DNA from 3 places in the Pseudarthrobacter sp. NPDC055928 genome. Region 1 is predicted to be linked to each of the others. Evidence: riboswitches for the same ligand, from Rfam matches in the RefSeq annotation. Region 1 holds a riboswitch; each other region holds the start of a gene.
The links. A riboswitch is a leader RNA that binds a small molecule or an ion and turns the genes downstream of it on or off. The one in region 1 is predicted to bind S-adenosylmethionine.
Positions count from the first base shown of each region.

Region 2: another riboswitch for S-adenosylmethionine. It lies ahead of ACFC25_RS14755 (bifunctional o-acetylhomoserine/o-acetylserine sulfhydrylase); the one in region 1 lies ahead of ACFC25_RS15930 (DUF1737 domain-containing protein).
Region 3: another riboswitch for S-adenosylmethionine. It lies ahead of ACFC25_RS04090 (aminotransferase class V-fold PLP-dependent enzyme); the one in region 1 lies ahead of ACFC25_RS15930 (DUF1737 domain-containing protein).

Region 1 is NZ_JBHJZH010000013.1:28,419-38,644, forward strand. Features, by position in the region: gene ACFC25_RS15895 (hypothetical protein) at 1-14, opposite strand, end outside; gene ACFC25_RS15900 (LysE/ArgO family amino acid transporter) at 126-749, opposite strand; gene ACFC25_RS15905 (LysR family transcriptional regulator ArgP) at 819-1,721, shown strand; gene ACFC25_RS15910 (DUF1905 domain-containing protein) at 1,788-2,090, shown strand; gene ACFC25_RS15915 (hypothetical protein) at 2,119-2,895, shown strand; gene ACFC25_RS15920 (O-succinylhomoserine sulfhydrylase) at 2,907-4,115, opposite strand; gene ACFC25_RS15925 (rhodanese-like domain-containing protein) at 4,116-4,526, opposite strand; gene ACFC25_RS15930 (DUF1737 domain-containing protein) at 4,523-4,780, opposite strand; SAM riboswitch class IV at 4,794-4,907, opposite strand; gene ACFC25_RS15935 (hypothetical protein) at 5,014-5,517, shown strand; gene ACFC25_RS15940 (acetyl-CoA C-acyltransferase) at 5,546-6,772, opposite strand; gene ACFC25_RS15945 (flavin monoamine oxidase family protein) at 7,018-8,622, shown strand; gene ACFC25_RS15950 (Rid family hydrolase) at 8,676-9,344, shown strand; gene ACFC25_RS15955 (hypothetical protein) at 9,504-9,752, opposite strand; gene ACFC25_RS15960 (hypothetical protein) at 9,758-10,012, opposite strand.
Region 2 is NZ_JBHJZH010000011.1:128,457-138,682, forward strand. Features, by position in the region: gene ACFC25_RS14745 (hypothetical protein) at 1-286, shown strand, start outside; gene ACFC25_RS14750 (homoserine O-acetyltransferase) at 339-1,454, opposite strand; SAM riboswitch class IV at 1,467-1,582, opposite strand; gene ACFC25_RS14755 (bifunctional o-acetylhomoserine/o-acetylserine sulfhydrylase) at 1,705-3,024, opposite strand; SAM riboswitch class IV at 3,068-3,183, opposite strand; gene ACFC25_RS14760 (VOC family protein) at 3,356-3,994, shown strand; gene ACFC25_RS14765 (type II CAAX endopeptidase family protein) at 4,146-4,922, opposite strand; gene ACFC25_RS14770 (histidine phosphatase family protein) at 5,008-5,688, shown strand; gene ACFC25_RS14775 (DeoR/GlpR family DNA-binding transcription regulator) at 5,701-6,489, opposite strand; gene hutI (imidazolonepropionase) at 6,585-7,796, opposite strand; gene ACFC25_RS14785 (NAD(P)/FAD-dependent oxidoreductase) at 7,808-8,920, opposite strand; gene ACFC25_RS14790 (glycine C-acetyltransferase) at 8,986-10,182, opposite strand; gene tdh (L-threonine 3-dehydrogenase) at 10,191-10,226, opposite strand, start outside.
Region 3 is NZ_JBHJZH010000002.1:206,140-216,365, forward strand. Features, by position in the region: gene ACFC25_RS04040 (GDSL-type esterase/lipase family protein) at 1-45, shown strand, start outside; gene ACFC25_RS04045 (DUF4097 domain-containing protein) at 141-968, shown strand; gene ACFC25_RS04050 (PadR family transcriptional regulator) at 968-1,582, shown strand; gene ACFC25_RS04055 (50S ribosomal protein bL37) at 1,680-1,754, shown strand; gene rsrA (mycothiol system anti-sigma-R factor) at 1,852-2,112, opposite strand; gene ACFC25_RS04065 (sigma-70 family RNA polymerase sigma factor) at 2,109-2,894, opposite strand; gene ACFC25_RS04070 (DoxX family protein) at 3,224-3,772, shown strand; gene aroA (3-phosphoshikimate 1-carboxyvinyltransferase) at 3,779-5,161, shown strand; gene ACFC25_RS04080 (ribosome small subunit-dependent GTPase A) at 5,161-6,276, shown strand; gene hisN (histidinol-phosphatase) at 6,374-7,186, shown strand; SAM riboswitch class IV at 7,346-7,459, shown strand; gene ACFC25_RS04090 (aminotransferase class V-fold PLP-dependent enzyme) at 7,495-8,931, shown strand; gene ACFC25_RS04095 (class I SAM-dependent methyltransferase) at 9,000-9,758, shown strand; gene ACFC25_RS04100 (metal-dependent transcriptional regulator) at 9,790-10,226, shown strand, end outside.

The DNA of each region.
Region 1 (10,226 bases):
TGCTTCCCGTGCATGGCTGCCTCCCGGTCCGGCGGATGCGATGGCCCAGCTCAGCGCGTAGTGACCATGAAGCTACGCCGACGTGCCGCCGTGGTCAACAGGGTTAAGGCCAGCGGGGCCCGCCATCATGCACCGATCGCCAGTCGCACGCCCAAGCCCAGCATCACGACGGCGATCAGGCCGTCGAGGACGCGCCAGGAGGACGGGCGAGCAAAGAACGGGCGCAGGACCCGGGCGCCGAACCCCAGCGCGCTGAACCACGCAATGCTGGCGACGATGGCACCGGCCCCAAACCACCAGCGCAGATCCTGGGCCTGCTGGTTGGCCACCGAACCGAGCAGCAGGACGGTATCCAGGTAGACGTGCGGGTTGAGCCAGGTCAGGGCCAGGACCGTGGAGATGGCCGCCCCGGCGCTGAGGGCCGGATGTTGTCCCGAAGCTGTGAGCGCGCCGGGGCGGATCGCCCTGCGGGCGGCCATGGCACCGTATCCCAGCAGGAAAATGGCGCCGGCGTAGCGCGCCACGTCCACTACTACCGGGTTAGCGTGAATGAGTGCCCCGATCCCGGCGATCCCAGCGGCGATGAGCAGCGCGTCGGAGACACTGCAGACCAGCACGACGGCGGCTACGTGCTCACCCCGGATGCCCTGCCGGAGGACAAACGCGTTTTGGCTGCCGATAGCCACGATGAGGGCAAGCCCGGTGCCGAAGCCGAGCACGATGGGGGCCAGAAGTGCAGTCAGATCCATGTCATCCAACGTACGGCGGACCATATGATTACTCCAGCTAAACATTTTTACGCGTCCTAAGGATTGCTAATGAGAACCTTTCAGCTGGAACAGCTCCGGACGTTTGCCGCGGTGGTGGAGGAAGGAACGCTGGAGGCCGCAGCCAGGATCCTGGTTGTCACGCCCTCGGCAGTTTCCCAGCGGCTCAAGGCAATGGAGGATGCGGCCGGGCAGATCCTGTTCCAGCGGACCAGTCCCGTGCGGCCCACCCCGGCAGGGGAAGCGGTTCTTCGGTTCGCCCGGCAGGTCCGTCAACTGGAGTGGGATGCGTCGCGGGAGCTCGGCGAGAGCAGCGACAGGCCGGGCACGCCCATTCCCCTGGTGGTGAACGCAGATTCGCTGTCCACGTGGTTCCTGCCCGCGCTCGCAGGCCTTCCACCGGAGCTCGGCGCATTCTTTGAAATCCACAGGGAAGACGAACAGCATTCCACGCAGCTACTGCGCGCCGGGACGGTGATGGCCGCTGTGACCGCTAGTCCGGACCCGGTGCAGGGCTGCAGCGTGGCACTGCTGGGAGCCTTGAGATACCGCGCGGTCGCCAGTCCCGGCTATGTCCGGCGATGGTGGCCGGACGGCCCTGACCTCAGGGCCGGCAGCCTTGCCCCGGTGGTGGACTTTGACCGCAAGGACGACCTGCAGGAGGGGTTCTTTCGCAACCTGACCGGAACGGAACTGAACGCACCGCGGCACTATGTGCCGACGTCGGCAGAGTTCGCGCAGGCAATCCGCCTGGGATTGGGGTGGGGGCTGTTGCCGGAGCAGCAGTGCCTGGCCGACATTCGGGGCGCCGCACTCATCGAACTGGCCCCGGCGCACCCTGTCGATGTGGCCTTGTATTGGCAGCGGTGGAAGATCGACTCCCCGGTGCTCAACCAGCTCTCCGACGCAGTCCGGGAGACGGCGTTCCGGCAACTCCGCCAACCCGGGGCCTGACCAGCCGCATCCGCCGTGCCCACAACAGCTGCTGCATTGGGAAAGGTGCCATGCCATACTCAGGCCGTGACGTCGTCGTACTCGTTCCGTGCCGAATTGTGGCTCTACCCGGGAGAAGCCGGATGGCACTTCCTCACCCTCCCGGAGGTCATTGCCGACGACCTCCGCGAGGAAGCGGCCCCGCTCCGGAAGGGCTTCGGCTCGGTCAAAGTCACAGCCGAAATTTCCGGCCACACGTGGCAAACCTCAGTCTTCCCGGACAGCAAGTCCGGCTCCTACCTGCTGCCGGTGAAGAAAGCGATCAGGACTGCGGCCCGCATCACCGCAGGGGACACAGTAGGTGTTAACCTCGAAATCCAGCCAGGGTAGCAGGAACGTAGCGGGGGATCGACTGTTGGTGCCGGCCGAAGCAACCATCCAGACCTCTGACCCGGAAGTGGGACCCGGCCAGTACCTGAAGATCGAGACCACAGCGGTCTACGCCGCCGGAGTCGCTTTGGGGGACCCCGGAGCAGGCGGCCGTTCGGTGGAGTGGCTGGACAAATCTTCGGACCAGCTTTATGTCCCAGCCGACCATGCCTCCGAATGGATCTGGAACCGCGAAGCCCGCATCCCAACGACGTTCTTCACCGAGGAATCCAAAGCAGAGGCCACCAAATACCAGCAATCCCAGTCTGAAAACCCCCACGGCGCGGGAGAACTGCTCCGGGCACCGGGAGGTAACTTCTACGGAGTACCGCGGCTGCTGTTCGCCGGCTTGCCCCTGGAGGAAGGCGTGAAGAATCTGCCCCGCGACCCCCAGGCACTCCTGGACACCATTCGACAGCGAGGCAAACAAGGCAGGCCGGAAGCCGAAACGCTGGAAAGCATCGCCGCCGCCCTGCAGACCGGAGTCGTCCCGGCGGACCTTCGCGCTGCACTGTACAAAGCGGCCGCGCTCATTCCCGGAGTCACCGTCGTAGACAAGGAGGCGAACCTAGACGGCAAGGTAGGCACAGCGATCGGGATCGAGCATCCGGACAGGGAAACGCGGACGGACATCATCATTGATCCCGACACAGGGCTGCTGATCGGAGAACGAGTGGTCACGCTAACAGCTGGCGAGACCTTCCCAGCCGGAACAGCGACCGCTTGGACCTCGGTTGAGACCTCAGTGGTCAATTCCGCCCCGTAAGCAGGCGCCGATCAAATCTGCTTGAGCGCCTGTTCCAGGTCGCGGATGAGGTCGTCCGCGTCCTCAAGGCCCACGGACAGCCGCACCACGCCGTCGCTGAGGCCGATGGCGGCGCGGCCTTCGGGACCCATGGCACGGTGGGTGGTGGTGGCCGGGTGCGTGATGAGGGACTTGGCATCGCCCAGGTTGTTGGAGATGTCGATGATCCGCAGCGCGTCCAGCAGCGCAAAGGCGGCGTCCTTGCCGGAGCGGCCGTCCGTCGTCGCGAGCTCCAGGGTGAGGACGGTCCCGCCGGCCTTCATCTGCTTGGCCGCGAGCTCGTACTGCGGGTGCGATTTCAGCATGGGGTACTTGACCCAGCTGACGGCAGGCTGCTGTTCGAGCCATTCGGCCAGCCGCAGCGCCGTGGCTGAGGAATGGTTCACGCGCAGGGCCATGGTTTCCAAGCCCTTGGTAAGTACCCAGGCGTTGAAGGCGGACAGCGACGGGCCGGTGTGCCGCATGAGCTGCTTGACCGGCCCGTCGATGAATTCCTTGGTGCCCAGGATGGCGCCGCCCATGACCCGGCCCTGGCCGTCGATGTGCTTGGTGCCCGAGTACACAATCACGTCCGCGCCGAGCTGGCCGCAGCGCTGCAGCAGGGGTGTGGCAAAGACGTTGTCGACGACGACGGTAGCGCCGGCGGCGTGCGCCAGTTCGCTGACCGCGGCGATGTCCACGATTTCCTGCATCGGGTTGGACGGCGATTCGAAGAACACTGCCGTGGTGGGCTCCGACAGGGCCGCACGCCACTGCTCCAGGTCCGGTCCGTCGACGAACACCGTCTCAACACCCCAGCGGGGCAGGATCTCGTTCAGGATCACAAAGCAGGAGCCGAACAGTGAGCGGGCTGCCACTACGCGGTCGCCAGCGGCTAGCAGGGCACCCAGGGCGGTGAACACGGCGGACATTCCCGACGCCGTCGCGAAGCACGCTTCAGTGCCTTCGAGCAGGCGGAGCCGTTCCTGGAAGGTGGCCACGGACGGGTTGCCGTAGCGGGAGTAGACAAAGCGCTCGTCCTCGCCGGTGAAGGCGCGCTCCGCTGCGGCGGCGGACTCGTAGACGAATCCGGAGTTCAGGAACACCGGTTCGGTGGTTTCCTGGAAGTTGGTGCGGTCCAGCCCGCCGCGGACGGCCTGGGTGTCAGGGCTCCAGCCGGCGGCATCTTCGTTGAAGGTCACTTAGTTCTTTCCCAGGTTGGTTGGCAAGCCGCGGTTCTTCCAGCCGTTGACGGTGCGCTCGCCGTAGCGGTCCGGTTCGCCTTCGAAGCCCTCCAGGACGTTGTAGGAGGTGAAGCCGGCTTGGGTTGCGGCGATGGCAGCGGAGATGGAGCGCTGGCCTGAGCGGCAGATGAACAGGAGTTCGGTGCCGGTGTCCTCCGGCGCCTGCTGCCTCAGGTCGGTGAGGAACTCGGGGTTGGGAATGCCGCCGGGGAACGTCCACTGGATGAACAGGGGGTCGTTGTCGGTTGCCTTGGTGTCAGGGATGCCGATGTGCGCCCACTCACCCTCGGTGCGGACATCCACCAGGATGGCGCCCTGCTCCAGCTTGGTCCAGGCTTCCTGCGGGGTGAGGTCTCCGGCGTAGCTCACGCGTGGCCCTCGCCTTCGAACTCAAGGTCTTCCACAGCGGTGGCGACGGCGGCGTCCGCACTGGCGATGGCGGCCGGGAGGATGAGTGCCTGCGCCACAATCACCTGGCCGCCGTTGGACGTGGCAGCCGGGCTGCCATGCAGGACATAGCCTTCGGCCAGGGCGGTGGAAATCCGCTCACAGAAATTACGGTCGTCCGGGCCTGTGATGAGCCGGTACGACAGTTTTTCTTCAGGGGCAGGTGCGTCAGACACGACGGATCTCCTTCTCTCACGCTTGCAACTCGAATGTCGATATGCCGAGTATTCACCTGAGGCACCCCGCCGCGAAAGGGAGGGTTGCCGACCGGCCAGTCAGGGCTTGGCGCCGGTTCTCATTACTCCTCAAAAACGTAACACTTGGCCCGCCTGGCCGCACCGCCGCCGTCGTCATGTTCCGTAACCAACACGTGCTTCCGCGGCCGTCACGCGGACGGGACAATCAGTCCATGGGGAAATCTGGGCGGGGACTGGCTGTATTCGCGCGTTTGAGGACTGCCGCTGCATTCCTCGTACTGGCCACGGTGGCCACGGGGTTGAGTGGGTGCCGGGACGTCTTCGCGCCGCCGCCCTGCATGCCGCCCGCGTACACAGTCACGCCGTCGGAAGCCAAACCCGGTGAGCAGGTTACGGTCAGCGCGCAGGACACCAACTGCGATGCCCGCTACGGGCAAAACGCGCAGGTCCAGGTGACGGTGCGGGACGCCTTTGGATCGCTGATGCTGGAGGAACTCGCACCCATGAGCGACGACGGCGCGTTTACTTTCGTGTTCACCGTCCCGCCGGGCGCGGCTCCCGGCAAGGCGGCAGTGGGGGCGCACCCGTACAACCTGGATTGGTGCGACGACACCGGGGTTAACAACCGGGCCGGCGCGGGGCCCAGGACGCTTGTCCTGGTCTCGTGTGCCGAGCGCCTGGTGCCGTTGCTAATACTGGCGGGTACCGGGGCCTGAGCAGCGGCGACGCCCGTGGGGACGGGCGTCAGGCCCTGAGGATGAGGGCCTCGCCCTGGCCGCCGCCGCCGCACAAGGCCACGACGCCGATGCCGCCGCCGCGCCGTTTCAGCGCCAGGGCCTGGTGCAGGACCAGCCGTGCCCCCGAGGCGCCGACGGGGTGGCCCAGCGCGATCGCCCCGCCCTCGGCGTTGATCTTCTCCGCAGAAATGCCAAGGTCCTGGGCTGACTGGATGATCACCGAGGCGAACGCTTCGTTGATTTCCACCAAGTCCAGGTCCTCCACCGAAATCCCTTCTGCGCGGAGTGCTCTTTCGATGGCGCGCGACGGCTGGGAATGCAAAGAGCCGTCCGGCCCGGCTGTCTGCCCGTGGGCGCCGATCTCGGCAATCCAGGTGAGCCCCGCCCGTTCGGCGGCCGCCTTGCTGGCCACCACGACGGCGGCCGCGCCGTCGGAGAGGGGAGAGGCGGAACCTGCGGTGATGGTGGCTGAGTCGGCCGTGGAGAAGGCGGGCTTAAGCGCCGCCAGGGCCTCCGCCGTCGTGCCCGGCCGGATCCCCTCATCGGCATCGACGGTGACGGCAGGGCCGCGGCGCTGCGGGATATCCAGGGGAACGATCTCTTCGGCGAGCAGTCCTGCATTCCGCGCTGCTTCGGCCCTCTGGTGGGAGCGGGCGGCAACTTCGTCCTGCTCCCCGCGGCTGATGCCGCGCTCGGCATTGCCGGCATCGGTGGCGGCGCCCTGCAGGATTCCGGAGATGGGATCCTGGAGGGCGTCGTGGTTCAGGGAATCGACCAGCGGGGTATCGCCGATGGCCACGCCGGTACGCAGGCGGGGCAGTAGGTGCGGGGCGTTGGTCATGGATTCCTGGCCGGCGGCCACGACGAAATCAGCCTCCCCGGCGCGGATCATCCGGGCCGCGTCGATCACGGCGGTCAGCCCGGAGAGGCAGAGTTTGTTAATGGTGACCGTGGGGACATCCCAGCCGATGCCTGCCCCCAGGCTTGCCTGCCTGGCCGGTCCCTGGCCGGCTCCTGCCTGGATGACCTGCCCCACGATTACCGCATGTACGTGCCCCGGCGCCACACCTGCGCGTTCCAGCGCATGGCGGATCGCATGTGCGCCCAGTTCGCTGGAGGAGAGGGAAGACAGGCTGCCGCGGAAACGGCCGAAAGGGGTGCGGGCACCTCCGAGGATGACGGCAGTGCGGTCCTCGTGGGCCGGGAAAGTGTTGGCCGTGGCGTCGTTGACCATGATGCTGCCTTTCGGTGGAGGCGAGGCTCGGGGCGACGTCTATGCGCGCCCGCGGTGCATTTTCCTCAAGTATGTCACGGGCGGTGGCGGCGGGGAATGGAACGCTGACATGGCGTTTACCCAGCGTAAAGTCTGTTTACTTTACCGAAATATGAACGGCACCGCCACGAAATTGTCACGCTATTTGACGAAACACTCAATCAATACGCTCCCTTCGTAACGTCCGACAGAAAAGGGAAAACAATATGGAAAGTGCGACTCGCAGGAATTTCCTCCGCTATGTGGGCATGGTGGGTGGCGCCGGTGTCATGTACCAGACCATGGAGGCCATGGGCCTTGCGCCCGATTCGGCGACGCCGGCCTTCGCCGCTCCGCGGGCAGGCGACCTGAACGGGGCAGGGAAGTCCGTGGTGGTGCTGGGTGGCGGCATCGCCGGGCTCACTACCGCCTATGAGCTGGGCAAGGCGGGCTACAAAGTGACCATCCTGGAAGCCCGGATGAGGCCGGGCGGACGCAACTGGACAGTCCGCGGCGGCACGGAGGAGACCGACCTCGGCGGGATCGCACAGCGCGCCACGTTCTCCAAAGACCAGTACATGAATGCCGGGCCGGGCCGGATTCCGCAGCACCACATCACCTTGGACTACTGCAAGGAACTCGGCGTCGCCATCGAGCCCTTCACCAACCAGAACGCTGACGGCTACCTGTTCCGCGAAGGCAGCACCAAACTGTCCAATACTCCGGTCCGGCACCGTGCGGCCAAGGCGGACGTGTACGGCTATGTCTCCGAGCTCCTCGCGAAGGCCACCGACCAGGGCTCCCTGGACAGCTACCTGAGTCCCACGGACAAGGAAAATCTCATCTCCTTCCTAGGCAACTTCGGTGCCATCGGCGCCAAGGTCCCCGGTGACGCCGCCGCCAGCTTCAAATACTCCGGCAGCGGCAGGAAGGGCTACTCCGTCGCGCCGGGCGCGGGCATGGAGGCGGGCACACCTTTGGCGCCCGCTGCCCTGACCGATGTGTTCGCCAGCGGAGTGGGCAACTACTTCTCGTTCGAATTTGGCTGGGACCAGGCCATGATGATGTTCCAGCCGGTGGGCGGCATGGATCGGATCCCCTACGCCTTCGAAGCGGCCATCGGGAAGGACAAGATTATCTACGGTGCCAAGGTCCTGTCGCTGAACAACACTTCGGCGGGCGTTTCCGTGGACTACACCAATCCGGGCCGCCAGACCCAGACCCTGCAGGCCGATTTCGCGGTCTGCACGCTGCCGCCGCACATTGCCGCCAAGATCCCAGGCAACCTGCCGGCCGACGTCATTGACGCGCTGAAGTTCGCTACCCCCAGCGACGCGGGAAAGATCGGCATTGAGTACTCGCGCCGGTGGTGGGAAGAGGACCACCGCATCTACGGCGGCATTACAAACACCAACATCGACTTGGGCAACATGTGGTACCCGTCCACGGGCTTCCATGGCCAGCGCGGCACCATGGTCGGCTACTACAACACCGGCGCCAACGCCCGCATCTACCAGGCGCTGCCTCCGGAAAGAAGGCTCAGTCGTGCCCTTGACCAGGGTGCGCGGATCCATGGTGACGTGTACCGGAAGGACGTTGCGGCGTCGTTCTCGGTTGACTGGAGCAGCACCGAGTTCTCGGAAGGCGCGTGGGTGGGATGGCCCTCGCAGACGGACGCCAAGTACGCCAAGCTGCTGGAGCCCACCGGCAACATCTACTTCGCCGGTGACCACCTGAGTCATGCCATCGCCTGGCAGCACGGAGCCATGACCTCCGCCCGCGCGGCCGTCACGGCGCTGCACACCCGGGTGGCAACGGCGGTGGCCGGTTGAACCCGCTTCAGGAACATCACACCAACAATTCCCCGAATCCCAGAAAGAAGCCGATGATCCGCCGCACTTCCCTGATCGCCGCAGGCGTTGCCGGTCTTTGCCTCACGGCCACCGCCGCTTTTGCCGGGCCGGCAGTCTTCCAGGACCTCACATCACCCAAACCGGGAACCACGGTGTCCAACCTGCCGGCTGGCCAGGACAACCCGATGATCGCTTCAGGGGTGGCCATCGGGGCGAACACGGCCATCTACAAGACCAGCGGCCTCGGTCCCTCGGCCTTGAATACTGCAGCGCCCGCGGGCAGCGAACAGCGGTACATCGACACGGCCGTCTTTCCGGACGGGGTGCTCCCCGCCGGCGTGACAGTCACCGAGGCGCAGGGCATCAACGCCCTGCGCCGGATCGGCGAGAACCTCGCGCAGGCGGGTCTGGATTACGACGACGTCATCACTATGCGCGTCTTCCTCCAGAATGCTGCGGGTGCTGAGAAGGCCGACTTTGACGGCTGGAACCGCGCGTACCGGCAGTACTTCGCAAACACCAGCCTCTCCGACGGCGCCCCGGTCAAGGTTCCGCTGGGTTCGGCCGCGCCGGCCGATCCGTTTGTGGTGAACCCGGCCAGGCCGTCGCGGTTCGCGCTGGAGATCGAGAACCTGCCGGTGAACGGATGGCTGGTTGAGGTGGAGGTTGACGCGGCGTATCCCGCCGCCTCCGGGAAGTAGGCCGGGTCAGTAACTCCAGGAATGGAACGCAGGAAGGGCCGGGTGGTCCCGGCCCTTCCAGTGCTGCCAGCCAGCCGGTCGCCTGCGCCCGCTTCTTCGGGACCGCAGGATCTAGGCGGGATGGACGTTGTCAGGTGGCTGTTTCGGCGGTGAGGCTGTTCACGTCGCAGCCTGGTGTGATGCCCTCGCCAGCACGGCGGCCATGAGCTCAGAGGTGGTTGCCAGGACGCGGGAGCCCCGGCACTGCGAGCAGCTGACGGCGGCCGCCAAAGTGTTCTTGCGCGCATCGAGAACCACCACCGAGTCCACCGCCAGGTAGGAATCGGTGTCACAGTCTGCGCACCACGGCCGCCCGCCCCGTGGCTGGAAAGAATCCCGTGGCAGGTAAGTGCAGAAGGGTTTCTCCATGGGGCCTAGACCAGGCCGGGATAACTGGTCAGGATGTAATCAGCTGCTGCCGGGCCCTTCATGCGCAAGCCGTTTTGGTCGGGGTCGATCCGGCGGGACATGGCAGCCCAGAAAGTGGTTTCGGCGCGGGGGGTCTGCTGATTGAGGAAACACCAGCTGGTGTAAAGGCCATACAGGGGATCCCGGGCAAGGGTGACATCAGGCTCACCGACGCACGTTGTAGCTTCGCGGAGGAATTTGTCGAACTGCGAATGTGCCATGATCGGCTTCTCTTTCGCCAGGTGCAGTTGGTGCCGCCGTTCGGCTACAGCAGCGCGAACCTCAACGCCGTGCACGTGGGCATTCAGGGTATTCGTTTGCCAGGACGGAGTCCGGACTGGCTAAGAGTTTGATTTGGCTGGCCTGTCCAGCCAGCAACGCGGTCCCTTGTCTGAAACCCGCGCCTACATTTTGCTCTACAACGTAGACTTTACG
Region 2 (10,226 bases), on a different contig from region 1:
ATTCCGCCAGATCAACGGCCCGCAGCCCCTGCCGCCCAGCCAGCCGCTGCCGCCCATGATGCCAGTGCCGCCCGCAGACCAGCAGTTCCCGCCCTACGGCCAGCCTGTGCCGGGACAGGCAGCGGAGGCACCCCAAAAGCCTGCCGCCCCTGCAACTCCCCCGCCGCCGTCGGCCCCCCAAGGCTACCGGGCCCGCAAACTCGCGGAACTGGACCAGCAGTACAGCAACGGCGAGATGGCCGTGGACGAATACATGAAGCGGCGCTCCGAAATCATGGACGGCTGACCAGCCGGCTTCCTAGGCTTCCGGAACGTTCGTGGCGCCGTGAGGCGCCCGGTCAGACCAGGAAATTCTTCCGGAGTTGGCTCCCCAGCTGGCCGATCTCCGTCAGGAAGCCGTCGTGGCCAATGGGCGCTTCGATAACGTGGACATCCACGGCTCCCGGAAGCGCGGCAGCGAGCTCCTGCGACTGCGACGGGAAGTAAAGCCGGTCCGAGTCCACCGCGGCAACAAAGAACTTTGCGGACGCCCTCGCCAGGGTTTCGTTGAGGGTTCCCCTCCCCCGGCAGACGTCGTGGCTCATGAGGGCCTCGGTGATGGCGATGTAGCTGTTGGCATCAAAGCGGCGGACAAGCTTGCTGCCCTGGTGGTCAAGGTAACTCTCCACCTGGTAGCGCCCACGGTCCCCCAGCGCGGCTGCCCGCAGCGGCGTTTCGGGAGTCTGGGCCGTCCGCCCGAACCGCCCATCGAACTCCTGGGCTGATCGATAGGTGATGTGGGCGATCCGCCGCGCCAGGGCCAGCCCGTCCTCCGGGAAAGGCCCTCCATAGTAGTCGCCACCGTTGAAGTTGGCGTCCTGGCGGATGGCGAGCGTCTGGGCCTGCGCAAAGGCGATCTGCTCGGCGGTGCTGGCGGCACCGATCGAGATCACGGCGCAACGCTCCACCCGTTCGGGGTAAATGAGCGCCCACTCCAAGGCACGGGCACCGCCCATGGAACCGCCCAGCACCGCGTACCAGCTCCGAATGCCCAGCTGGTCCGCCAACCGGGCCTCGGCGGCGGTGCTGTCACGGAGGGTCACCAGCGGAAAGCGGGAACCCCAGGGCCGGCCGTCGGGAGCAGGCGAGGACGGCCCGGTGGAACCGTAGCAGCCGCCCACAATGTTGATGGACACCACAAAGAACCTGTCCGTGTCCACCGGCGCGCCTGGACCGGCAAGTTGCTCCCACCAGCCCGGCTCGTCGCTGTCACCGCGTGTCACGTGCGTGCTGCCGGTCAGGGCGTGCTCAATGAGGACGGCGTTGGAGCCGTCCTCATTGAGCGTTCCCCACGTTTCATAGGCGAGCGTGACCTCGGGCAGGTATCCGCCCGCTTCCAATTCAAGGCCGCCGATGCTGGCGTAACGGACCACGCCGTTTTCGGGTACTGCGGTACGGGAGACGGTAATCGTCATGTGGAGACCTTTTCTACGCGCTTGCCCGCCGTCGAATGACCGGCAGGCCAGGTCTTCACCCGGGGCACCCCGCCGCGAAAGGAGGGTTGCCGGCCAGCAAGCCGGGGCTGTCGCTGGCACTCATGACCTTCTCCGAGTGTACGAAACCAGCCCCGGATCTGGCTAAGAGTGTGACTGGTTTGTGACTCCACAATGCCTCTCCTGCCGGGCGCCGGACTCCCGGGGCCGGGAATCCGGCGCTGAAACCGCCTTAGAGAGCCGCCTTGGCCGCCCGGAAACCTGCCTCCAGGTCCGCCAGGATGTCATCGATGTGTTCGATGCCCACGGAGAGGCGGACCAGCCCCGGCGTAACGCCCGCAATTGCCTGCTGCTCCGGGGAGAGCTGGCTATGGGTGGTGGACGCAGGGTGGATGACCAGGGACCTGACGTCGCCGATGTTCGCCACATGGCTGTGGAGCTCCAAGGCGTCCACAAACCGCTTGCCCGCCTCGGCCCCGCCGGCCAGGTTGAAGGCCACCACGGCTCCTGTGCCCTTGGGGCCGTACTTGCGTCCGCGCTCGTACCAGGGGCTCGAAGGCAGCCCCGCGTACGCTACCGACTCGACGTCGTCACGGGCTTCCAGCCACTGCGCCACCGCAACGGCGTTCTCAACGTGCCGCTCCACCCGCAAGCTCAGCGTCTCCAGGCCCTGGGCGATGAGGAAGGCGTTGAAGGGCGATACTGCGGAGCCGAGGTCTCGGAGGAGCTGGACGCGGGCTTTGAGGATGTAGGACAGGTTGGCGCCCAAGGCGCCGCCGGCGCCAAGGTCACGGGCATAGACCAGCCCGTTGTAGGTGGGATCCGGGGTGTTGAAACCAGGGAACCTATCCGGGTCTTGACCGAAGTCGAAGTTGCCGGAGTCCACGATCACCCCCGCGATCGCCGATCCGTGTCCGCCAAGGTATTTGGTGGCCGAGTGGACCACAATATCGGCGCCCCACTCCAGCGGGCGTATGAGGTACGGCGTGGAGAGCGTATTGTCCACCACCAACGGAACGCCGGCCTCGTGGGCGGTCCGGGACACCCCTTCGATATCGAGGACATCCTGGCGCGGGTTGGACACGACCTCGGCAAAGAACAGTTTGGTGTTCGGGCGGACGGCCTCGCGCCACTGGTCCAGGTTATCCGGGTCCTCCACGAACGTCACCGAGATGCCGAACTTCTTCAGCGTGTACCCCAGCAGGTTGTACGTGCCGCCATAAAGGCTGGGGCTTGCCACCACATGGTCCCCGGCTTCGGCGATATTGAGGATGGCGAAGGTTTCGGCCGCCTGCCCCGAGCTCAACAGGAGGGCAGCCAACCCGCCTTCCAGGCTGGCGATCCGTTGCTCCACGGCGTCCTGGGTGGGGTTGCCGATCCGCGTATAGATCGGTGCCAATTCTGCGAGCGCGAAGCGGTTGGCGGCGCTTTCGGCACTCGGGAAGACGAACGACGTCGTCTGGTAGATCGGGAGGGCACGCGCCCCTGTGGCGCTGTCCGGCTCCTGGCCGGCGTGGATCTGGCGGGTTTCAAAAGACCATCCGTCGGACATTCAAGGCTCCTTTGACATGGGCCCGGCATGCTGGGAGCACCACGGGCCGCGCTTGCCGCCCGGCCGTTGCGGGGCAGCCAGGTCCTCACCCGGGGCACCCCACCGCGGATGGAGGGTTGCCGGCCAGCGAGCCGGGGCTTGGCGCTGGCGCTCATGACCTGCGTTCAGTGTAGGAACCGTTCGACGGCGCGCAACAGCATTGTGACGAACATGGTCACCCGGCGCTCTTCCCGGGGGTGATGGAAAGCCCGATGTCCACTCGTGACGCACCCGAAAGTTGGTAAGGATACCCTTAGCTGAGAGCCCGATCACAAAGTGCCAAGATGAGGGCATGCGCATGGATCACGTCTCTTACGCCTGTGAACACGATGGCCTGGCTGCCACCACCGAACGTATTTCGTCCGCCCTCGGCGTTGAAGCCGTAAAGGGCGGAGTGCACCCCCGTTTCGGAACCCGGAACATGATCATCCCTCTCGCGGGGCACAAATATCTGGAAGTAGTCGAGGTGCTTGACCACCCGGCATCGGACAAGGCACCGTTCGGACAGGCCGTCCGGGCACGCTCCGCTGCCGGCGGCGGCTGGATGGGGTGGTGCGTCGAAGTTGACGACCTCGCCCCCTTCGAAGCACGCCTCGGCCGCTCCGCGGTCAACGGAAACCGCAAGTTTCCCGACGGCCGCGAACTGGTCTGGAAGCAGATCGGCATCCTGGGCCTGATCGCGGACCCGCAGGTCCCGTACATGCTCAAGTGGGAAGGCGATCCCGCCCTCCACCCGTCCAACGCCTATGACAGCAATGTCAAGATGTCCTGCCTGACCATCGCCGGTTCCGCTGCACGGGTGACCGAATGGCTGGGCGAACCGGTGGAGAAGCCACTTGAAGACGTCGCCGTGGACTGGGTAGCTCCGCACGGGACCCCTGGCATCCTGTCCGTCACGTTCGAGACCGCCTCCGGAGCAGTCACCATCTGATTGCTTTCTTCCGCCGGGCCAGCACGGCCCGTCGGGCAGCCATGCCCGGCAACATACTTCGGCCGCCATCAGCGGGTGCCAACGATGCCACCCACCGATGGCGGCCGAATCCCTTTAACTTCCCCGGTTAACTTCCCCGGCCTTAGTCTGCCTAACCGAGGCCGACGGCCTTCCCAAAGAGGCTGAAGCCGACAAACGCCACGATGTCCAGCAGGGCGTGGGCAATGACCAGCGGCATAACGCGCCGGGTCCTGGTGTACAGCCAGGCGAAGACCACCCCCATCACAGCGTTCCCAATGAAGGGCCCGAAGCCCTGGTAGAGGTGGTAGCTGCCGCGCAGCATGGAACTGGCGAAGATCGCCAGCGGAACGCTCCAGCCGAACGCGCCGAAGCGGTTCAGGAGGTACCCCACCACAATGACTTCCTCCACGACGGCATGCCGCAGGGCGGACAGGATCAGCACAGGCACCGTCCACCAGTACGCATCCAGTGCGCTGGGGATGATGGCGGTGGTGATGCCCAGGGCCCGGCCCGCAGCATATAGGCCGAGGGACGGAACGCCGATCAGCGCTGCGAGGCCCAGCCCCTGGAGCATGTCGCGACCGGGCCGGGCAAAGTCGAAGCCGAGCTTCCGGAACGCCGAGCCGCCCTGCGGGGCCCCGGAGGTGGACTGCCGGTGGTCAGTGAGGAAGTAGATGACCAGCAAGACCGGAACCAACGCGAAGATGATGTCCAGCAGCTGGTAGGTGAGATCAAAGTATTCGCGGGTGCTCTGTGAGCGGTTAAGCGTGGAGGTACCTTCAGCCAGCGGGGCGCGCGTCATCTTATCCAGCAGCTGCACCACTGAGTAGACAGCGGACTGCCCCAGCGACAGGCCCAGGACGATCCATACTTCGAGCCGCAGCCGACGGCGGGAGGGAACCAGCATGTTCCCATCTTGCCTGCAGTTTCTGGTTCTTTCCTGATTTGGGCTTCCCGGGAGGGCGTGGGCACAGGACTTATGCTTGGGGCTTATGAGCGCGCCAGGGAAAATCATCATGATCCGGCATGGCCAGTCCATGGCCAACGCTGATACGTCCATTTACAACCGCGTGCCGGACTACCGTATCCCGCTGACTCCCCTGGGCCTGGAGCAGGCCACCGAGGCAGGCGAACGGATCCGCCGGGAACTTGATGGCCGCCAGGTCTGCGTCTATGTGTCGCCGTACCTGCGTGCCCATCAAACCCTGGAAGCACTCAACCTCGGCAACCTTACGGAACGGGTGATCGAAGAGCCGCGCCTCCGGGAACAGGACTGGGCCAACTTCCAGATCAGCGGAGACATCGAGGACCAGAAGGAACTGCGCAACGCCTACGGCCACTTCTTCTACCGCTTCCGCGAAGGCGAGTCCGGCTCCGATGTCTACGACCGGATCTCCTCCTTTATGGAAACCCTCTACCGCCACTGGTCCAAACCGGACTACGCGCCCAACACCCTGCTGGTGACCCACGGGCTGACGATGCGGCTGTTTTGCATGCGTTGGTTCCACTGGTCGGTGGAGTACTTCGAGTCCCTCAACAACCCGGACAACGCCGACGTGCGGACCCTGGTGCGGACTGACGCGGACAAGTACGAACTGGACATTCCGTTCAGCCAGTGGGTGGAACGCCGGGTGGACGAGACGGTCCTGGACGCCCCGCCCATGGTGTTCTAGCGCTGTGGCGTCCTAATGCGGCGCCACGATCACTTCGGTTCCGTTGGCCTCGAATGCGGCCTTGTCCTCGGCAGAAATCCCGGCATCGGTGATGAGGCGGGTGAAGTCATAGCCGTCCATAGTGGCGAAGGCACGTACACCCACCTTGGAGGAATCGGCCAGCACGTAGGACACGCGCGCCCGGCTGGCGAGGAGTGCGTTCACCGATGCCTCCCCTTCCCCGGTGTTCGTGGGGCCAACTATCGGGTCGATGCCGTTGACTCCGATGAAGGCGATATCCAGGACCACCTTCTGCATGATGATGTCCGTGTACGGTCCCACGAGCTCGTAGGAGCGGGGATTCAGGATGCCGCCGGTCACCATGACCTTGATGTTGGGCCGGACGGCCAGCTGCGAGGCGATGTTGATCGCATTGGTGACGACGGTCAGCGTTGGCTGGTTGGCGGGGGCGTTGAGGTCCTCGCGGGTTGCCAGGATCTGCGCCAGGGCGGTGCTGGTGGTGCCGCCGCACAGGCCGATCACGGCCCCGGGCCTGATCAGTGCCGAGGCCGCCTGGGCGATTTGTTCCTTGGCTTCGGCGTGGTCGTCTCGGTTGTATCGCCCGGGAAGGTCGTAGGCGAGCGCTCCGGTGGTGGCGCCGCCCCGGGTGCGGGTCAGCAGCCGCCTCTTGGCCAGGCTGTCCAGGTCGCGGCGGGCCGTGGCGGGCGAAACAGCAAGCTGTGAGACGATCTCCTCAACCTCGACCTGGCCGGTCTTCGCGAGGATATCCAAGATGGCCGTCAGGCGGTCGGTACGGGTCATGGGGGCCTCTCAGCGTCAAACAGTCACTCGATTATGACGTTTTCTGATTGTATCAGACCCGCAACGATCATAAAGCGTCAAAAACTGCCTGAGGCTCAGCGCACCCGTACACCCGCCCGCCACACAGCGTACGTGAGCGGCATGCCCGGGCGGTAGGCGAGATGGGTGGCGGAGGGTGCGTTGAGCATGTGCAGATCCGCCCGGTGTCCGACGGCGAGGGATCCCACCGCCCGTTCGCCGTCGGCGTCGTGCCCGGAGTCCCGGTGCAACGCCAGCGCGCCGCCGTACGTCGCGGCCCGGACCGCCTCATGGACGCTGAGCCGCATCTGCAGCACGGCCGTTGCCACACAGAAGGCCATGGAACTGGTGTAGGAGGTGCCGGGGTTGCAGTTGGACGCCAGCGCCAGCTGCACCCCGGCGTCCAGCATTGCCCGTGCCGGGGGCAGCGCCTGCCGGGTAGAAAGGTCGCAGGCGGGAAGGCACGTGGCGACGGTCCCGCGCACGCCGGTGCCCGTTGCGGGGTCCCAGCCAGCCCAACTCTCAGCCAGCGCGGCTACGTCTTCAGCCGACAGGTAGTTGACGTGGTCCACGCTCGCCGCGCCCAGATCCACCGCCAGCTGCACCCCGGGGCCCTGGCCCAGCTGGTTGCCGTGTACCCGGATCCCCAGCCCGGCATCCCGGCACGCCTCAAGTACGCGGCGGGACTGCTCCGCAGTGAAGGCCCCCTCCTCACAGAAGACGTCCGCCCAGCGGACATAGGGGCGGACGGCGTCCAGCATGGGCCCGCAGACGAGCTCTGTGTAGGCATCGGCGTCCGAGCCGGCGGGTACCAGGTGTGCGCCCAGGTAGGTGACTTCGTCGACCACGGTGGAGGCGATCCGGGCACTCCGGGCCTCGTTTTCGGTGTCCAGCCCGTACCCGGTCTTCGTTTCGAGATACGTGGTGCCCAGGGAGACGGCCTCGGAAACCCGTGCCATCGCCAGCCTCGTGAGGTCGAAATCGGACGTCTGCCGGGTGGCGTCGACGGTAACAGCGATCCCACCGGCCGAATAGGACTCTCCCGCCATCCGTGCTTCGAACTCCGCGGTGCGGTCGCCGGCGAAGACCAGGTGCGTATGCGAGTCAACCCAGCCGGGCAGCACCGCGCGGCCGCCGGCATCGACGGTGTCATCGGCGGCCGGGGCTGAGGCGGCGGCACCCAGCCACGCAATCCGTTCCCCTTCGACCACTATGGCGGCGTTTTTCAGGACCCGGTGTTCCAGGTCCTGGGTCATCAGCTCGGCGATATTGGTGATCAGGGTGCTCATGAGTCTATTCTTCAACGCCGAATGGACCAGCGCGTGGCGGCCAGCGCCTCCGCTGTCCGGAATGCCGGACTGTGGTCGACGCCGGTCCCGGAGCCCTGCCCGGCGAGGATCTGGGCGGCCGCGAGCTCGGCCATGGCCGCCGAGGTCTGGAACCCGTAACCGCCCTGGCCGGCGAGCCAGTAGAACCCGCGTGCCTCCGCGTCGAAGCCGGCCACGGGCACGCCGTCGGCCGCTTCGGTCCGGAGCCCGGTCCAGGCACTGCGGATTTGGCCGATCCCGAGGGTGGTGACCTGGTTGAGCTTGGCGATCAGCCGCTCCACGTCGCCGGGCCGGGGCCGGGCGTCCTCCGGCCCGCTGGGGACAGTTTCCGAGGGCGAAATCAGCACGTCAGTCCCCTCTCGCCGGAAGTAGAACGTGTTGTCCGCTGCCGCCACCATGGGGCTGTGCTCAGGCAGGGGACGTTCGACGCCGACAATCGCCGCGGTGCGCCGGTACGGCTGCAACCCGAGCTTCTCCACTCCGCTGATGACGGCGAGTTCGTCGGCCCAGGCGCCTGCGGCGTTGACCATCACACCGGACTGGAAAGCCTCCTGCCCGGCACCGATCTCCCAGCCTGAGCCCAACCGTTGGGCGGAATGCACTCGGGCGCCGGTAATAATGTCCGCGCCGGCGGCTTCCGCCCGCTCTCGGTGGTCGGCCAGCAGCAGGGGGGCGTCGCAGCCGAAGGATCCGGTATCCAGGCCCGCGGCGGAAAACGTGTCCGGCACCAGCGCCGGACACAGCTCCAGTGCTTCGGCCACTGAAATGGGGCTCATGTGGCCGCTGGCCTCGGCACGGACAGCCTCCTCAGTGCCGATGAGCATAAAGCTGCGCGGCGACAGGACCGGCCGGGGCAGTTCCGCATCCCTTGCCGCCATCAGCTCCAGCGTGCGGGCCGTCAACTGCTGCACTACGGCCGGACCGTAGCTGGGGATCAGCTGCCGGGCTGAGCGGGAGGACGTGTGGTACGCCAGCTCCTGTTCCGCCTCCACCAACGCAACGCTGCAGCTGGCGGCGAGTGCCGACGCCAGGGACAGGCCCGCGATACCGCCGCCGACAATGAGGACATCGTAATGTGCTGCCATGGCTCCATCCTTGCAGAGTTGCCGTGCGGCCGCGCCGAGCCTGGCGCCAGACCAGCCCCGGGGGCCTAGCCCGCTACGGCGGCACGGCTGGCGACGAAGGCACCCACGCACGCTTCGACGTCGTCCGCCGAATGTGAGGCTGAGAGCTGCACCCGGATCCGGGCCGCACCGCGCGGAACCACCGGGAAACTGAACGCAGTGACGAAGACGCCGTGCTGGAGCATCTGGTCAGCCACCTTGGCGGCCATCACGGCGTCCCCGAACATGACGGGGACAATCGCGTGTTCGCCATCCAGGAGTTCGAAGCCTTCCTCGGTCATCCGTGACCGGAAAAGCCGGGCGTTCTCGAACAGCCTGGTCCGCAGTTCGCCGGAATTCTCCACCAGGTCCAGGGCCTTGATGGTCGCTGCCACGATCACGGGGGCCAGGGAGTTGGAGAACAGGTAGGGGCGCGCCTTCTGGCGGAGCATGGCCACCACTTCGCTGCGGCCAGAAACGTAGCCTCCGGACGCGCCGCCCAGGGCCTTGCCGAACGTGCCGGTGTAGATATCAACGCGGTGGGACACACCGGCGTGTTCGGGGGTTCCGGCTCCGGTGGCACCCATAAAGCCGACAGCGTGGGAGTCGTCCACCATGACCAGGGCGTCGTGCTTCTCCGCGAGGTCGCAGATCGCCTCCAGCGGGGCGAGGTAGCCGTCCATGGAGAACACGCCGTCGGTCACGATGATCTTGCGCCGGGCATCTTTGGCTTCGAGGAGCTTGGCTTCGAGATCGGCCATGTCCTGGTTCGCGTACCGGAAGCGCGGGGCCTTGCAGAGCCGGATGCCGTCGATGATGGAGGCATGGTTGAGGGCGTCGGAAATGATGGCGTCCTCCGGCCCGAAGAGGGATTCGAAGACCCCACCGTTGGCGTCAAAGCAGCTGGAGAACAGGATGGTGTCCTCGGTCCCGAGGAATCTGGAGACCCTGGCTTCGAGTTCCAGATGCAGGTCCTGGGTGCCGCAGATGAAGCGGACACTGGCCATGCCAAAGCCACGGGTGTCCATGGCTTCCTTGGCTGCGGCGATGATTTCCGGGTGGTCTGCCAAGCCTAAGTAGTTGTTAGCGCAGAAATTCAGCACCGAGGTGCCGGGCTGGCCAATCTGCCCCGCGGTGACGTGGCTGGACTGCGGGGAGTTGATGCTCCGTTCGGTCTTGAAGAGCCCGGCGGTTCGGATGTCGTCCAGCTCTGCCTGGAGTTGGTCCTTGATGGCGGTGTACATGGTGCTCCTTAGAGTTCGGTCCAGTCGAGGACAACTTTGCCGCC
Region 3 (10,226 bases), on a different contig from region 1:
CACCGGGGCTGGTTCCAGTGGCTGGGCATGGACGCCCCGGAGTAATCCCCACGCCGCCAATCGCGATATATCTTGACCCGTCCGCCGAGGCGTTATACCGTGGGGTATCAGTCACGATATATCGCGATCTTGGAGGATCCATGGCAGAGAGCAGCTGGGCCGTCACCGAGCCCCGCATTATCGACGTCGACGGTGTCACGTCGCTGAAGCTGGGAATGGTTCGCGGGCGGTTCGACATTGTCACCCACACGGACACCGTAGCGCGAGTTGAGGTTTCCGAAGTCCAGGGCGATCCCGTAGCCATCAGCCTGGTGGACGGCCGGTTGGAGGTTCGGCACCAGCTCCACGGGCCGCAGGGGTGGTTCAAGAACCTCATGGGCACCGTCAACCACAACAGCAACAATTCGGCTGTCATCAGCATCGCCTTGCCCGAGGGCGTTGACGTGGAAGCCGGAACGGTCAGCGGGGATGGCCTGGTGTCGGGTACCGGCGGGCACATACGGCTCAACACGGTGTCTGGCTCGGTGATGGCGGATGGAACCGCCGGTGACCTCCACGTCAACACGGTCAGCGGCGAGGTGATCGCACGCAACCACGACGGCGTCCTGACCGCCAAGAGCATCTCCGGTGAAGTCACCGCCTCTGGAAGGTTCAGCCACATCCGGGCCAACACTGTCAGCGGCGACATGAGCTTCGACCTCCTGGGCTTCACCCAGGATTTTGGCGCCAATTCAGTTTCGGGCGACCTGACCATCCGCCTTCCGCACGACGTCGGCGTGGACATCGTGGCCAAGTCGGCCAGTGGCACGCTGGTCATCGACAACCAGCAGTACTCCCAGCCCGGCGGCAAGGTGGAAACAATCGCCGGCCCGGACGGCAAGCTGATGATTGTCCGGACCAACTCTGTCTCCGGCAAGACCTCCATCTTCCATGGCCAGACAGCCGGGGCCCCGGAAACAGAGTACTGATGCCTCCTGTCTTCGCCCACGGCGCCCTAAGGCTCTACCTCCTTGCCCTCCTCGAGTCCGGGCCCAAGCACGGCTACGAGCTCATCAAGGCCCTCAATGAACGGTTCGGCGGCACGTACTCCCCCAGCGCGGGCACCATTTACCCGCGGTTGGGGAAGCTGGAAGAGGAAGGGCTCGTCGCCACGGAATCCGCGGGCCGCCGTACCAACTACCACATCACGCCTGCAGGCCTGGCTGAACTGAACACCCGCCGGGACGAGCTGGCCGGCGTCGAAAACGACATTTCCGCCTCCGTCCGGCGGTTGGCGGATAGCCTCCGCGACGATATCCGGACCAACATGCGTGGCCTGAGGGCAGATCTCGCAGCAACGGCCGAGGCAGCAAGGGCCTCGGTCCGGAACGGTGACTTCAGTTCGGCCGGACCCCGGCAGTCACCCGAAGGACAACGCACGCTCAAGGAAGCCGAGATGCTCCTCCAGGCGTTCCGCGACGACCTCCGAGTCGAGCTGAGGCTGCAGGCTAACAGGGAGCCGCTGAGCCCCATGGTGCTCGAAACCGTCCGGACGGTACTTGACCAGGCCCGCATTTCCATCCGGAATTCCCTGCCGGGCTGAGCGGCCGCTTCACAGGCGGTCCTGGTTCGCGGCCCGTGCCATCATGTGGGAGACTTGAGGGCAGCTCTTTTGAGTACCAACATTAAGGAGGCCAGCTATGAGCAAGCGTGCACGTAAACGTCGTGACCGTAAGCGTGGCGGCGCGAACCACGGCAAGCGCCCCAACACCTAAGCAAAAGCTTGGTATGACGGTTCAAACGAAGAACCCCGGAAGTCACATGGCTTCCGGGGTTCTTCGTCTCTTACGGTGTGTGGCCGGTTCGGTGCCCTCAGGCCTCGACGGGACGGATTGAATGGATCCGGTCCAGGATGGCGTTCTTCAGGTTCTCCGGTGCCGCTTCCGTGCAGGAGCGTTTGACCATGTTGCGGATGACGCATTCGAGGTCATACTGCTGGGTGCATTCCGGGCAGTCATCGAGGTGGTGCTTGATGTCCGTGATGTCTTCCCGGGTCAGTGCCCCGTCAAGATATTCGTAGATGCGTTGCATCCGGGCGTCGTCGCAGTCGCCCAATCCCTGGCAGTCGCTCATTTCCTGTTCTCCTGTTGTGTGCTTCCGGCCGTTTCCTGAGGATCGACGGCGGTTTTGAATCCCCGCTCGGCGGCATATTCCGCCAACATGTCCCGCAACATTTTCCGGCCGCGGTGGAGCCGGGACATCACAGTGCCGATGGGCGTGTTCATGATGTCTGAAATTTCTTTGTACGCGAAGCCTTCTACGTCGGCGAAATACACCGCGAGCCGGAACTCTTCGGGAATGGCCTGCAGCGCCCTCTTGACGTCGGTGTCAGGCAGGTGGTCCAAGGCCTCTGCTTCGGCCGACCTTAACCCGCTGGACGTGTGGGACTCTGCCCTGGCGAGTTGCCAATCCTCAATGGTGTCCGAGTTGGACTGCAGCGGTTCGCGCTGCCGCTTGCGGTACAAATTGATGTAGGTATTGGTCAGGATGCGGTACAGCCACGCCTTGAGGTTGGTACCGGGCTTGTACTGGTGAAAGGCCGAAAATGCCTTGGTGTAGGCCTCCTGCACAAGGTCCTCGGCATCAGCGGGGTTCCGCGCCATCCGCATGGCCGCTGAATAGAGCTGGTCCACGTACTGCATGGCATCGCGCTCAAAACGAATCCGGCGCTCCTCCGTGCTTTCCGTGGCAAGGTCAACTGCCGGGGCTTCGGGTTCTGTGGCCGCCGTGTCCGGCAACAGCGCGGCATCAGGCGTTCCGCCTGACTTCGCGGCGTCCGGTGAGACATCCGCGGTCTTGGCTTCGCGCCCGGAGGCCTCATACATGGCCTCGAGGGCCGGATCCAGGGTGCTCATCGCCCCCAAGTCTACTGTGACGCTCCGGGCACGCGGCGACCCGTACTCCGGGGCACCGGTTTCCAAAGCCTCCATCGCCACGGGGCCTGCCACGTCCATGCCGTCCTTCACCAACCCCAAAGGCCAACTCCATTTCCCTGTACCGTTCGATGCGCCCGGACCTGCAGCCCGCAACCCAACCGCCATGGCGCAGTGTGCGCCGTGATTCGTCCGGCACTGCCGGACCCGCAATCCATAACCTTTAGTGGCGGGCAAATATTCCCCAAAAGTGCAAGACTAGAACCGACTCCGCCGCATTCGACGCGGTTCGTCCAGCCAGGAGGAAATCCATGTCCTTTGTCCGTACCCTCGCCCGGCCCATGCTGGCATCCAGCTTCGTACTCGCAGGACTGGATAAGCTCAAGAACGCGGATGACACTGCCCAGCAGCTGTCGCCGCTTCTGCGCAAAGCCACGGCCTCACTGCCTTTCCGTACGGAAGACAAGACACTGGCCCGGGTCATCGGCGGGGTGCAGGTGGGCGCCGGAGTGCTGTTTGGCCTGGGCAAGTTCGCGCGGTTCTCTGCGACGCTGCTCACGGTCATCTCTGCCCTTAACACATTCGTCGAATGGCGCAGCGCCGACATCAGCACCAAGGAGGCCCGTGTGGCACGCCGCAACCAGCTCCTGAAGAACCTGTCCCTGAGCGGCGGGGCCCTGCTGGCTTCGGTGGATACTGCCGGTAAGCCAGGGTTGGCCTGGCGGGCGGAACACCTCGCTGCCGACGCCAGGAAGGGCGCTTCGCACCTGGCAGCTGACGCCCGCAAGAGCACTGGGAAGAAACTCCACAAGGCCGACAAGGCCGTGCGTCGTGTGGTGGACCAGGCAACGGGGGCATAAGGACGCATGACCGGATCCACTACCGCCCTTTCGCAGCCTGACGCTGCCGAAGCTCTTCCGCTCTGGCCCGCACCGTTCGCCACCAGGCCCATCAATGCCACCGTGACCGTGCCGGGTTCGAAATCCCTGACCAACCGGTTCCTGGTCCTGGCGGCGCTGGCTGACGGACCGTCCCGGCTCCGCGCTCCGCTGCACTCCAGGGACTCCGCCCTGATGATTGAGGCCCTGCGGCAGTTGGGGGCTTCCATCACGGAAGTTCCCGGCGACGGAGCCTTCGGCCCGGACCTTGAGGTCGTTCCCCTCAGCCAGGACGCGCCGTCGTCGCTGGCCCGGATCGACTGCGGACTGGCCGGCACCGTCATGCGCTTTGTTCCTCCGCTCGCTGCACTGCGGAACGGCGTCAGCGTGTTCGACGGCGATCCGCACGCCAGGAACCGCCCCATGGGGACCATCATCGAAGCCCTGAAGGCGCTCGGTGTGGCCGTGACGGCAGAGGACGGCGGGACACCGGCGTCCCTGCCCTTTGACGTGGCCGGAACCGGGGAAGTCCGGGGCGGACATCTGGTGATCGACGCCAGTGCCTCGTCCCAGTTTGTTTCTGCATTACTGCTGGTGGGTGCACGCTTTACAGAGGGGCTGCACCTGGAGCATGTCGGTAAGCCGGTTCCGAGTCTGGACCACATCAACATGACAGTGGCAGTCCTTCGCGGCGTGGGCGTGTCCGTGGATGATTCCGTCCCCAATCACTGGGTCGTGGCGCCAGGAACCATCCGGGCGTTTGACCAGCGCATTGAGCAGGACCTTTCCAACGCCGGCCCTTTCTTGGCCGCCGCATTGGCCACCAGCGGCACGGTCCGGATCCCCAACTGGCCCACTGGAACCACGCAGGTGGGTGACCTCTGGCGCAGTATCCTTGCGGACATGGGCGCCACGGTCAGCCTGTCCGACGGCGTCCTCACGGTCACCGGCGGAGCTCAGATCAAGGGCGCCGACTTTGATGAAACCAGTGAGCTTGCCCCCACTGTCGCGGCGCTGTGCGCGCTTGCCAGCGGGCCCTCCCGGCTCAGCGGCATCGCACACCTCCGCGGCCATGAGACTGACCGGCTCGCCGCCCTGGTCGCCGAGATCAACCGGCTGGGCGGCGACGCCGAGGAAACCAGCGACGGGCTGGTGATCCGCCCGGCCAAGCTGCATTCCGGCGTCGTCCACAGCTATGCGGACCATCGAATGGCAACTGCAGGGGCGATACTGGGCCTCGCAGTGGAGGGCATAGAAGTAGAAGACATCGCCACCACGGCCAAGACCATGCCCGATTTCCCGCGGCTGTGGGAAAACATGATCGCGCAGGGCCAGGAACCCGGTACGCCGGGACCCGCTGGTAACGCATAGTGGCACGCAGCACTGACTCCTGGGACGAATCCGACGTCCGGATCCGCCCCAGCAAGAAGGGTTCCCGGCCCCGCACCAAGGACCGCCCCAGCCACGATGATGCCGTGACAGGACGGATCATTACCGTGGACCGCGGCCGATACACAGCGGTGGTCGGCGAAGATTCAGGGGAAGAACGCATCATCATCGCCGCACGGGCACGGGAACTCCGCCGGTCCCCCGTGGTCGCTGGCGACTTCGTTTCATTGGTGGGAGATGTCTCCGGGGAACCGGACACGCTGGCCCGGCTGGTCCGGATCCAGGACCGCAGGACGCTCCTGCGGCGCAGCGCCGATGATACCGACCCCGTTGAACGGGCAGTCGTGGCCAACGCCGACCAGCTCGTTGTTGTGGTGGCGGCGGCCAATCCCGAACCACGCACCGGCTTCATTGACCGTGCACTCGTCGCCGCCTACGACGCCGGCATCGAGCCGATCCTGCTGGTCACGAAAGCCGATGTCAAAGACCCTGCCGAACTTCTGTCGAACTACGAGCACCTGGACTTCCCGGTCATCATCAGCCGGACGGCCGACGCCGCTGCATCCGGCATCGATGCCCGCTCCGACGACGGGCTCTCGGCGCGCCTCGACAGCGATGCCGTCGCCCAGCTTCGGGCCTACCTCGATGGCAAGGTCACGGTGATGCTGGGGCACTCAGGCGTAGGCAAGTCCACCATGGTGAACGCCCTGACCGGAGCCGAGCGAGCCACTGGCGGAGTCAACGCCGTGACAGGCCGCGGACGCCACACGTCCTCCTCGGCCCTGGCCCTTAAGCTGGCCGACGCCCCTGCTGGAAGCTGGATCATCGACACCCCCGGCATCCGGTCTTTCGGACTGGCGCATGTCGACGCAGACCGCATCCTCCGCTCCTTTCCGGACCTGGAACCGGGCACGGATGCGTGCGAGCGCGGCTGCAAACACAATGCCAGCGCAGTCAATTGCGGCCTGGACTCCTGGGTTGCCGAAGGCCATGCGGGCCCAACCGGACCTGCCAGGCTCGCGTCCCTCCGTCGCCTGCTCGGCACCGATCCCCGCATGGAGGGGCAGGAAACCAAGGAATTGGGCAGCGTCAACTGACCCGCCCGGCCGGCTGGGACCAGCGCCCAGGCTGTTCAGGACGCCGCCCGAAGCCGGGGTCCCCAACCACACGGCGCTTTGACGGTAGTTTGGAACCATGATCCAACCCGCTTCGAGCTACAACGATGACCTGCGCCTGGCCCACGTGCTGGCCGATTCCGTGGACGACCAGACCATGAGCCGCTTCAAGGCACTGGACCTCCACGTCGAGACCAAGCCGGACCTGACCCCGGTCACTGATGCCGATAAGGCCGCCGAAGAAGCCATCCGTGGCCAGCTTTCCCGTTCCCGCCCCCGCGATGCGGTCCTGGGCGAGGAATTCGGCAGTTCAGGCCATGGCTCCCGGCGTTGGATCATCGACCCCATCGACGGCACCAAGAACTTTGTCCGTGGCGTACCGGTGTGGGCAACACTGATTGCGCTTGTGGACGAAGGCGAGCCCGTCGTCGGTGTCGTCAGTGCCCCTGCCCTGGGCAAGCGCTGGTGGGCTGCCAAGGGCGCAGGCGCCTACATGGGCCGATCGCTGGCTGCGGCCACCCGGCTAAAGGTCTCAGACGTGTCGAAACTCTCGGACGCTTCCCTGTCTTACTCCAGCCTGAGCGGCTGGAAGGACCGCGGGAACCTGGATGACTTCCTTGGGCTCACCGAAGACGTCTGGCGCACGCGTGCCTACGGCGACTTCTGGTCCTACTGCATGGTGGCCGAAGGCTCCGTGGACATCGCGTGTGAGCCGGAGCTGAATCTCTACGACATGGCGGCACTGGTCCCGATCGTGGTGGAGGCCGGCGGCCGCTTCACCTCCCTCGAGGGTGAAGACGGTCCGTTTGGCGGCAACGCGCTTGCGACGAACTCCATCCTGCATTCGGAAGTCCTCAAACGGCTCAACCCCGACCTGGACGACCTCCTATAGCAGCCCAAGTGCCGAATTATCAACGGCGGACGCCTCCTGATGGGGGCGTCCGCCGTCGTATCTTCGGATAACCATGGGTATTTCCATCCGCGCGTAACAAAAGCCTTAACATTCGGACGGGCTTCCTGCCCGCCCCGCCCATGTTCTACGCTCTTAACAGGTCACGAGTGCCAGCGCGAAACCCCGGTTTGCTGGCCGGCAACCCTCCATTCGCGGTGGGGTGCCCCGGGTGACGACCAGGCCGGTCCGGAACGGACCCGGCAAGCGCGGATTCCCGGGACAGGGAGTCCCTCTAAAGTGAGGTCTCTGTGACAACAGCCACCGTCTCCCCCAACTCCGCCGTCCGTACCCTGGCCGCAAACGACACCGCAGCCCTGTTCAGCGAACGGCTCGCCGTTGCCGGACGGCCGCTCTCCGCCGTCACCGGCGCCGAAATCCAGGCCCCGCTGATCCAGGGCGGCCACGTGCGTTACGCCAACCTGGACTACGGCGCCTCCGCCCCGGCCCTCTCGGTTGTCTCCGCCTACCTCAACGAGATCCTGCCGTTCTACGCCAGCGTCCACCGCGGCGCCGGCTACGCATCCCAGATCAGCACGTCCGTCTACGAGAACGCCCGGAACATCGTGCGTGACTTCGTGGGAGGCCGGCCCGGTGACTCCGTCATCTTCACCAGGAACACCACGGACTCCCTGAACCTCCTCGCCGGGTGCCTTCCGTCCGCGGACGGCCGCCCCACGGGGGAGGTTTTGTACCTCGACATCGAGCACCACGCCAACCTCCTGCCGTGGCAGGGCGTCCCGCACCGCAGCGTCGTTGCGGCCGACACCGTGGACGGCACCATCGAGGCCCTCGGTGCCGAACTGGAACAGGGCGGAATCAGCCTGCTCGCCGTCACGGGCGCCTCCAACGTCACCGGCGAAATCCTGCCCATCCGTGCCCTCGCCGCCCTTGCCCACCAGCACGGCGCCCGGATCGTCGTCGATGCCGCGCAGCTCGCGCCGCATCGCCGGATCAACATCAGCGCCGACGACGTCGACTACCTCGCTTTCTCGGGCCACAAGCTCTACGCGCCCTTCGGCGCAGGCGTCCTCGTGGGGCGGTCGGACTGGCTCGACGCGGGCACGCCGCATCTTGCCGGCGGCGGCGCAGTGCGGGAGGCCAGGCTCGACGGCGTCAGCTGGGCCACCGGCCCAGCCCGGCACGAGGGCGGTTCGCCCAATGTCCTGGGCGCCGCCACGCTGGCTCGCGCCACCCAGGTCATCGCATCGCTGGATCAGGACCGGTGGCACGCCCACGAGTCGGCTATCCGGTCGTTCCTGGTGGAGGGTCTGCAGAAGATCGAAGGCGTGACGGTACACCAGATCTTCAAGGACACCGATCCGGACACCGACACCATCGGCGTAGTGAACTTCTCGGTCGAAGGCTACGACGCCGGCCTGGTGGCTGCCTACCTGTCAGCAGAACACGGCGTAGGCCTCCGCGACGGCCGGTTCTGTGCCCACCCCCTGCTGAAGCGCCTGGGCCTCCCGTCCGGCTCCCTGCGGGCAAGCTTCGGCGTTGGGTCCCGCCTCGAAGACGCCCAGCGTCTGCTGGCTGGCATCGAGGAACTCCGCCGAACCGGCCTGGGCTGGGACTATGTGGTTGACTCGGGCCGCTGGGTTCCGGCTAACGACACCCGCAAATACCCGGACTGGGCACCCAATACGCCTGGCACGGCAGGCGCTGCCCCCTGCATCGACGACTGACCCGGGTTACCCGGCTCATGCGGTAAATTCGAAGGATACCCAAGGGCATCTGGCGAAGGAGGCTGCACGTGGCACGGGGTGGCCCCAAACTTGACGACGTACGCCGTCAGGAGCTTGGTCAGAGCTTCCAGGACGGAGGCGAACACTACGAACGCGTGCGCCCCGGTTACCCCGGCGATTCGGCCGACTGGCTTATTCCGGCGGGGGCCCGGGATGCCCTGGACGTGGGAGCCGGCACCGGAAAATTCACGGTCCTGCTGCTCGACCGCGGATTGATCGTTTCCGCCGTGGACCCCTCCACAGACATGCTCGACCAGTTGCGGATCCTGCACCCCGGCGTTGCGGCCACTGTGGGCACTGCCGAGGCGACGGGATTCGCGGACTCCTCATTCGACGTCGTCAGCGTGGCGCAGGCATGGCACTGGTGCGATCCACTGGCCGCCAGTACGGAGCTTTCACGGGTTCTCCGCGCCGGCGGAAGGTTGGGGCTGATCTGGAACCAGTTGGACACTTCAGTCCCTTGGGTTCACCGGCTTTCCCGCATCATGCACGCCGGGGATGTCTACCGGCCGCACTTCCAGCCGCCCTTGGGACCGGAGTTCGTGGAGCTGGAAAGCCATGTCACCCGCTGGGAAGACGCGCTCACCACGACAGAGATCATGGAGCTTGCCAAGTCGCGGAGCTACTACCTCCGTTCCGGCGATACCACCCGCGCCAAGGTCCTCGCGAACCTGGACTGGTACCTCCACGACCATCTGGGACACTCCCCCGGCGCGGGCCTGGGACTGCCCTACCTCACCCTGACATGGCGGGCCGCAAAAGCGTGACGCCCTCCGCGCAACGGGTAGGCTTGGTGTCGTGAAGACCAGCGCGCCCTCCTCCTCCATCGAGGACTACGTCAAGGTCATCTACTCCTTCACGGAGTGGCAGGACAAACCCATTACCTCCTCCCAACTTGCGCAACGGCTGGGTGTGGCAAACTCCTCCGTGTCCGAGATGGTCCGCAAGCTCAAGGACCAGGGCCTGGTGGACCACAAGCCGTACAGCGCAATCACCCTCACCGACGCCGGCGTGCGGCTTGCGCTCTCCATGGTCAGGCGGCACCGGCTGATCGAAACCTATCTGGTCCAACAACTTGGCTACAGCTGGGATGAGGTCCATGATGAGGCCGAGCATCTCGAACACGCCGTCTCGGACACATTTATTGAGCGGATGGCGGCGAAACTGGGAAATCCACTTCGGGATCCCCACGGCGACCCCATCCCCGGCGCCGATGGCACGGTCCGGATGCCACA